Regions from separate parts of the Streptococcus sp. 27098_8_113 genome, predicted to be linked through region 2. Evidence: riboswitches for the same ligand, from Rfam matches in the RefSeq annotation. Region 2 holds a riboswitch; the other holds the start of a gene.
What was found. A riboswitch is a leader RNA that binds a small molecule or an ion and turns the genes downstream of it on or off. The one in region 2 is predicted to bind preQ1.
Positions count from the first base shown of each region.

Region 1: linked by a shared signal. The riboswitch ahead of O3644_RS09610 (nucleoside hydrolase) and the one ahead of O3644_RS01535 (QueT transporter family protein) in region 2 are both predicted to bind preQ1.

Region 1 covers NZ_JAPVZU010000020.1:22,107-26,287, forward strand. Annotated here, with positions in the region: gene O3644_RS09605 (LytS/YhcK type 5TM receptor domain-containing protein) at 1-159, opposite strand, end outside; gene O3644_RS09610 (nucleoside hydrolase) at 164-1,141, opposite strand; PreQ1 riboswitch class I at 1,263-1,307, opposite strand; gene O3644_RS09615 (RidA family protein) at 1,441-1,824, shown strand; gene rapZ (RNase adapter RapZ) at 1,892-2,782, shown strand; gene O3644_RS09625 (YvcK family protein) at 2,779-3,756, shown strand; partial or broken gene whiA (DNA-binding protein WhiA) at 3,753-4,181, shown strand, end outside.
Region 2 covers NZ_JAPVZU010000002.1:38,630-42,810, reverse strand. Annotated here, with positions in the region: gene ligA (NAD-dependent DNA ligase LigA) at 1-1,531, opposite strand, end outside; gene O3644_RS01535 (QueT transporter family protein) at 1,633-2,148, opposite strand; PreQ1 riboswitch class II at 2,146-2,268, opposite strand; gene O3644_RS01530 (GtrA family protein) at 2,297-2,737, shown strand; gene O3644_RS01525 (B3/4 domain-containing protein) at 2,802-3,509, opposite strand; gene O3644_RS01520 (MarR family winged helix-turn-helix transcriptional regulator) at 3,518-3,967, opposite strand.

The DNA.
Region 1 (4,181 bases), on a different contig from region 2:
TACTCCCACAATAGGTCCTAAAATGAGGCTAGCCAATATCGTTCCAAAAGTATCCAAATAAACAGGAAGTTTTAGAAAAAGGGCAATGTTAGCTCCGATATAGTTTAGAGCGATGCAGATAGCTGTAAATGTGATGGTAAATGGTGTTGTTTTTTTCATAATTTTATCCTAAATTTAAAGTTTCTAGATCTTGGCAGATGATTTCCTTTGACGTGTTGAGTATCACGGAGAGAAAATCCTGAAAGAAGAGGTGGCTGTTTACTTGGGTCAGCACCTTAGCATTGGCTTCCTTACCATAAAAATGATAGGCATCAACCAGCGTTTGTCCCATGGCAATGCCTTCCGTTGCAAGATCGACGAAGGAGTTAAAGCCTTGGCAAAGGTCTTCATGCAGGAAATGGGCAACGGCCAAGGGATCGTTGATGACACAGCCGATGATATGTTCATACTCCCAATGAAAATCCCAGTAAAAACGAGTGATTTTTCCGATAAAGTCAGCGACTTCAGGATTGATAAAACGCATATATTTCAAGAGATTAGGCGTCAAGACAATCTTTCGCGTGACATCTAGACCGACCATTTCGATCTTCTTTCCAAGTTTTTCGTAGGTTTCTTGGGCTGCATGCGGATCGCACCAGTAGTTGTACTCCGCTACGGGTGAACAGTTGCCGTGCGATTTGTAGCTGCCGCCCATGGTGACAAATCGGTCTAGATGTTGCCCAAGGTTAGGATTTTTCCTAAGAGCCAAAGCAATATTGGTCAAAGGCCCCAGTGCAATGATGGAAGCGTCACTATTTTTCTGGAAATAGTCAGCCAGAAAGTCATAAGCTGCTTGTGGCTGGGCTTGGGTGGAGCTGCTTCTTGTTATCCCGCTTTCCCCCAATCCATCCATGCCGTGGGTGTCCTGAGCGGAGACGAAGTCACGAACCAAGGGCTTGTAGGCTCCTGCATAGACTGGAATATCTAGCCGATTCAGCCTTTCTAGGATTTTAAAGGCATTTTCAAGACCAAGTTCTACTGGGACATTTCCAGCAACTATGGTCAAAGCAACGACCTCTAAGTCAGGGTGTTGCAGGGCATAGAGCAGGGCTAGGCTGTCGTCTATGCCGGGATCGCAGTCAATAATAACTTTTCTTTTCATAGGTCCTCCTTTTGAGAAATAAAATAAGGCTGAAACCTCCGTCTCAACCTCTCAGTTAGTTCTGCCAAAGTGGCAGGACACCAGAAAAAACTATGCGCAATTACATTACTTTAGAATATAAGGGTACTTAGTTTTTTATACTGGGAAGTTTGCGAACCAGTCCAAAACAAGTGTTTTGAATTATGCATTTACTATCATAAAGAAAAATCTCCTAAAAGTCAATGGGAAGGAGGACAAGAATAGTCAGTCTTTTGACTTTATGATATAATAAGTAAAATAAAAGAAATGAGGAGAATACAATGGCAAAAATAGTACAAACAGATAAAGCACCAGCAGCAATCGGACCATATGTTCAAGGAAAAATCGTTGGCAACCTTTTATTTGCAAGTGGTCAGATTCCTTTGTCACCAGAGACAGGAGAAATTGTAGGTGCAACGATTGAAGAGCAGACCCAGCAAGTTTTAAAAAATGTAGGAGCTATTTTGGAAGCAGCTGGAACAGATTTTGACCATGTGATCAAGGCAACCTGTTTCCTAAGTGATATCAATGATTTTGTGCCATTTAATGAGGTCTACAAAACGGCCTTTAAAAGCGAGTTTCCAGCTCGTTCGGCAGTAGAAGTGGCTCGCTTGCCTCGTGATGTAAAAATCGAAATCGAAGTCATTGCTGAGATCGTAGAATAAATGATTGGGACCGGGAGAAGTTTCCCGTCCTTTTTTAGAAATAAAATGTTAGACGAAGGGAGAAAGAATGGCTGAACACAAGATTCAATTAGTGATTGTGACAGGAATGAGCGGTGCCGGAAAGACTGTCGCTATCCAGTCTTTTGAGGATTTGGGTTATTTTACCATTGATAACATGCCGCCGACCCTAGTACCAAAGTTTTTGCAGTTGGTCGAAGGAACAAAGGACAATGATAAGTTGGCTCTGGTTGTTGATATGAGGAGTCGCTCCTTCTTTTTGGAGATTCAGGATATTCTGGATGAGCTAGAAAGAAGCACGGAAATTGATTTTAAAATTCTATTTTTGGATGCGGCCGACAAGGAGTTGGTGGCTCGCTATAAGGAAACTAGACGCAGTCATCCCTTGGCCGCCGACGGGCGAATTTTAGATGGTATTAAACTGGAGCGCGAACTTTTAGCTCCTCTGAAAAATCTCAGTCAAAATGTTGTAGATACGACGGAACTGACACCACGGGAGCTCAGAAAGACCATCTCTGAACAATTTTCAAACCAGGCTGATCTGCACAGTTTCCGCATCGAGGTTATGAGTTTCGGTTTTAAATATGGTTTACCTCTGGATGCGGACTTGGTTTTTGATGTGCGTTTCCTGCCAAATCCCTACTATAAACCTGAGCTGCGCAATCAGACAGGCTTGGACAAGGATGTCTTTGACTATGTCATGAACCATGCGGAGTCAGAAGAGTTTTACCAGCATTTGCTGGGCCTGATTGTGCCGATTTTGCCCGGCTATCAAAAGGAAGGAAAGTCTGTACTGACTATTGCAGTTGGCTGTACAGGTGGACAGCACCGTAGTGTGGCCTTTGCACAGCGTTTGGCGGATGATTTAGCGAAAAACTGGCCAGTTAATGCCAGTCATCGCGACAAAAATCGCCGGAAGGAAACGGTGAACCGCTCATGAGAAAACCGAGAATTACAGTTATCGGCGGCGGTACAGGAATTTCAGTCATTTTAAACAGCCTGCGGAAAAAGGATGTGGAGATCACAGCCATTGTCACAGTAGCAGATGATGGCGGCAGTTCTGGTGAGCTGCGTAAGAACATCCAGCAGCTGACGCCGCCGGGTGACTTGCGAAATGTTTTGGTCGCCATGTCTGACATGCCAAAGTTTTATGAGAAGGTCTTCCAGTATCGCTTTGCCAAAGGAGACGGCGTTCTAGCAGGTCATCCCCTTGGGAATCTGATTATTGCAGGCATTTCCGAAATGCAGGGTTCGACCTATAATGCCATGCAGCTTCTAACCAAGTTTTTCCATACAACAGGTAAAATCTACCCTTCAAGCGACACTCCACTGACTCTGCATGCTGTGTTTACTGATGGAACGGAAGTTGTCGGTGAGAGTAATTTAGCCAGTAAGGCTGGTATGATTGAGCGGGTCTATGTGACCAATACCTATGATGATGAAAAGCCTGTTGCTAGTAGAAAGGTGGTCCAGAGCATTTTAGATAGCGATATGGTGGTGCTGGGACCGGGTTCTCTCTTTACCTCCATCTTGCCAAACCTCGTAATCGAAGAAATCGGCCAAGCTATTTTAGATACTAAGGCAGAAGTAGCCTATGTCTGCAACATTATGACCCAGCGCGGCGAAACCGAGCACTTTTCAGATAGCGACCACGTTCAAGTACTGCATCGTCATTTGGGTAAAAAGTTCATTGATACTGTCTTGGTCAATATCGAGCCAGTTCCGCGTGAGTATATGAACAGCAATAAATTTGATGAATATCTGGTTCAGGTTGAGCATAATTTTCGAGGGCTGCAAGAGCAAGTTCCGCGTGTCATTTCATCGAATTTCCTTCGATTGGAAAATGGCGGAGCTTTCCATGACGGAGAGTTACTTGTGGATGAATTGATGCAGATTATACAGGTGCGCAAATGAGCTTTACAGTAAAAGTAAAAGAAGAGCTTTTAAGCTTATCTGTAAAAGACAAAAACGAGTTGGCTGCCATTATCAAGATGGCTGGTAGTTTGGGAATTTCTTCGACCGGCCTCACCTTATCCATTTCAACAGAAAATGCTAAGATTGCTCGCCATCTCTATGAGCTGCTGTCGGACCTTTATCAGGTCAAGTCAGAAATCCGCCATCATCAGAAGACTAATCTGCGCAAGAATCGCGTTTATACAGTATTTCTGGATCAGAAAGTGGAAGAAATCCTTTCTGACCTGCACTTGGCTGACTCTTTTTTTGGTATTGAGGCAGGGATTGACCAGGCTATTTTGACTGATGACGAAGCCAGTCGAGCCTACCTACGGGGAGCCTTTCTCTCAAATGGCAGCATGCGGGAGCCAGACTCAGGCAAGTAC
Region 2 (4,181 bases):
TAGCCTTGCTTCCCACGTGACGGATTCCCAGACCAAAGAGCAATTTCTCTGCTGAGTTTTCCTTGGAAGCTTGAATGGCAGTATACAATTTATTCGCTGATTTTTCCTTAAAGCCGTCCAAGGTCAGCAAATCTTCTACAGAAAGTCGATAAATTCCAGCCACATCCTTGACCAAGGCCTTATCAAAGACCTTCTCGACCACTGCTGGACCAAGACCCGTGATGTTCATCGCATCCCGACTGGCAAAGTGGATCAAGCCTTCCTTGATCTGAGCTGGACAGAGAGGGTTGATACAACGCAGAGCCACTTCGTCCTCGAAATGCACCAGCTCACTCTCACAGCTCGGACAGTGACTTGGTATTTCCAAAGCCTCTTCTGAGACCCGCTTGGACTCCACCACGCGCAAAACAGCAGGAATAATATCCCCCGCTTTATAGACGATAACGGTGTCTTTCTGACGAATATCCTTCTCTGCAATATAGTCTACATTGTGCAAGGTTGCTCGGCTAACAGTCGTCCCCGCTAGCTGAACTGGCGTCAAGTTCGCCGTTGGAGTCACAACTCCCGTCCGGCCGACTGTCCAGTCAACAGACAGAAGCTGGGCTTCCTTTTCCTCAGCTGGAAACTTATAAGCGATGGCCCACTTAGGTGCCTTGACCGTAAAGCCAAGTTCTTCTTGCACCGCCAGGTCATTGACCTTGATGACAATACCGTCGATCTCATAAGGCAGACTGTCCCGCTCTTTGGCAATCTTTTCGATAAACTCCCAAACGGCATCAATCGAATCCGCTAGAAAATGAATCGGATTAACTGAGAAGTCCAAAGAAGCTAGCTTGTTCAAAACTGCTTCTTGGCTGCCGGCCTCAGTCGGACTGGCTTCTTGGTAAAGGAAGGTTGCTAGATTACGCTTGGCCACAACTGCTGTGTCCAACTGCCGCAAGGTTCCTGCTGCCGCATTGCGGGGATTGGCAAACTCAGGCTCGCCATTCTCCTGCCGCAGCTGATTAACCGCATCAAAGGAAGCCTTGGGCATGTAGCACTCTCCGCGTACCGTAATGTCCAGCGGCTCTTTCAAAGTCAGTGGAATATCCTTGACTCGCTTGAGATTCTCAGTGATGTTTTCTCCAACAGAGCCATCTCCCCGAGTCGCCCCTGCTACCAAGATTCCCTTTTCATAGGTCAGGGAAATAGAAAGTCCATCAATCTTGAGCTCACAAATATAGGAAACCTGAGGAAATTCCTTGCGAATCCGCTGGTCAAAGGCTAGTAATTCTTCACGTGAAAAAGCATCCTGCAAACTAAAGAGAGGATACTGGTGTGGATATTTTTCAAATCCTTCTAAAATCTTCCCACCCACCCGATGCGTTGGGCTATCAGGTAGGATATCAGTTAGGTACTTTTCTTCTAACTCCACTAACTCACGATAGAGTCTGTCATACTCGCTGTCTGATACACTTGGCCTATCTGCCGTATAATACTCATGAGCGTATCGATTGAGCAATTTGACTAATTCTGACATTCTTTCTTTCATACTTCTATTTTATCACAAATACACAAAATCTTCCTCTATTTGTTCCGAATTCTCACTAAAAAAGAGGACATAAAAAGAGCGGAAATCCGCTCTCTACTGTCTTATTTTGTCAAATCAATCCTTTTAGCAATCTGGTTAATAATGATAGCTCCAACAATCAAAGAAGCAAATTCTCCAATAGCCGTTGTGAACCAAGTCAGGAAGAATGGCAAGCCCTGCAAGAAATACAACTCTGCAGCGATTGTCACCATCGAAATAGAAAAGAAAATCGCAAAATAGAAGTGATCCAAACGAATCAAATCTTTAATCAGGTATTGATTCTTATAGCGACTAAAGAGGTAAACACCTAGTGATAGGAAGACTAAAGTTGACCAACCGCCGACAAAGACGTCAATAATTCCAAAGCTATAGAGATTGGCAATCATACAGCCGATGGTCACTCCCATGATATATTTCCGATTATAAAAGGCCATAAAGTTCATCATTTCAGAAATTCTGAACTGGTAAGCACCGTAGCTGATAGCATTTAAAGGGGGCGTAATCGTAAGGGCCACATAAATGGCAGCAACAATGGCAATCTGAACCAAATCACGGACTGATAAGTTTTCTTGTTTCATGTTTTCTCCTTTAGCGCATGAGCGCGTGTAATATGCTTGGCGAAAGAAGTTAAGCGCCAAGGGTTGCGTCAAACGGGAAAATTATCTCCCCAAAATCGACAACTTCACTAGTATAGCATAAATCCTAGAAATGTGATAGACTATGCTTATGAAAACTTTGATTAAAAAATTCTTTGACAATGAGGTTCTATCCTACCTCTTCTTTGGTGTGGCAACCACTGTCGTATCCGTTGTCAGTCGGATGCTCTGCTATGAACTGACGGGAAACGAACTACTGGCTACGATTATTGGTGATATTCTGGGTATTCTCTTTGCCTTTGTGACCAACGATACTATCGTTTTCAAGCAAAATAGACAGGGCTGGCCAGTGCGATTGGTCAAATTTTTCACAGCCCGCCTGGCTACTATGGCCTTGAATTTACTGCTAACCTTTATCTTTGTCACTAGCTTCCCGCAGATTATCGGTCAATTCGTCCACAACGATATTAAGATGGTCAACACCATTGAAACCTTGATAGCTCAAGTGCTGATTATCATTCTCAACTACGTCTTCAGCAAGATTTTTGTCTTTAAAAACAAGGCAAAATAAGATGACTCGGCTTACTCTCCTATAAAAACAAATCTGGACCAGATAATTCTGGTCCAATTTTATTTTATATTTCCAAACTTGGATACTCAGCTGTCAGATGAGTAATATCACCTTTGACACCAAAATAGTCCTCAATTAGAGTCTGGAGTTCCGTCATAGCTGATTTGGCACGCGCTGCCTGCTCTCCATTGATAGCCTCGATAACCAAGATAGCCTCCTTGGTCTCCTCTGTCAGCATGGTCCGCTGCGCTTCTCGCCAGTTAAGGCAACGGCAGACCGCTCCCTCATCATCATAGTAGATGATTTCTTCCGGTAAAGCTGGTGCATCAGTCTCAGATCCCAGTGGGAAAAAGGCTTCGCCACCCTTGGCCTTACCCAGATAAAGGCCACCGACAATCTTGTCCAAATCTTCACCGCCACATGGAACCGCATAAGAGAGGGAAACACTATTATAAATATCTACTAAAGGATTGATGGGGTTAAATTCCCGTCCTTGACTAACCCGCTTGAGTAGGGCTTCGATAGAGGAACGCGCTCCTTTTTTGGTCTTGAATTTGCTGAAAGCCTGCCGCCACTCCTGAATGACATCATTTTGAGTGAAATTCTCATCTGGAATAAAGTCTGCTGCTCGCTTTGCGCCCTTATCCAGCAGGGATTTAAAATAAGGATCCTTACTTTCATCCACTTTATTATCCAGCCCCTTGACCACTAAGACACTAATCTGCGCTTCTGGAAACAAAGCCCAAAATTCATTTTCAACTGCAATTTTCATGTTCTACCTCAATAATTTCTTTTCTGACCTTTTTTGACCAGCTCCCAGTCCTTGGTAATATTCTCTCGGACGCGAACTAGCAACTTTTCTAACTCTTTCCGCTCAGTTTCTGAAAATTTTTCCAACGCAACCTGCTCCGAATATTCGTTTTCCGCCAGGATGAAAGGATAGAGAGCCGCACCCTTTTCAGTGACGAACCATTCCTTGTTCTTGCGGTTATTGGCAGCTTGTCGCTGTTCCACTAATCCTTTGCTTTCAAGCTTCTTGACTGAACGAGCCACCGTCGAGCGATCTACCTTGAGCAAGTCTGACAGCTCCTCCTGGATAATCCCAGGATTCTCCGCAATCCGCACCAGATAGAGATACTGCCCCCGCGCCAAATCTATGTCACGAAACTCAATATTAGCGATGGAATCCAAGGCCCGAGCAATGATTCCAATCTCACGTAAAATTGACATACCTCCTCCTTCTGAAGATAGTATAACAGATTTTTATTGCAAATGCAATAAAAAATTATTCAGAAATACTTATCTTAGAAAAATTCTATATAGAACTAAACCCCCGCACAGAACTCTTCCGCCTTTCCCTTATCCAGACCATCAAAAAAGAGGCTAGGAAAAAGTCTTAGCCTCACTTTTGAATCATTACGCTAGGATAAATGATAAATGGGAT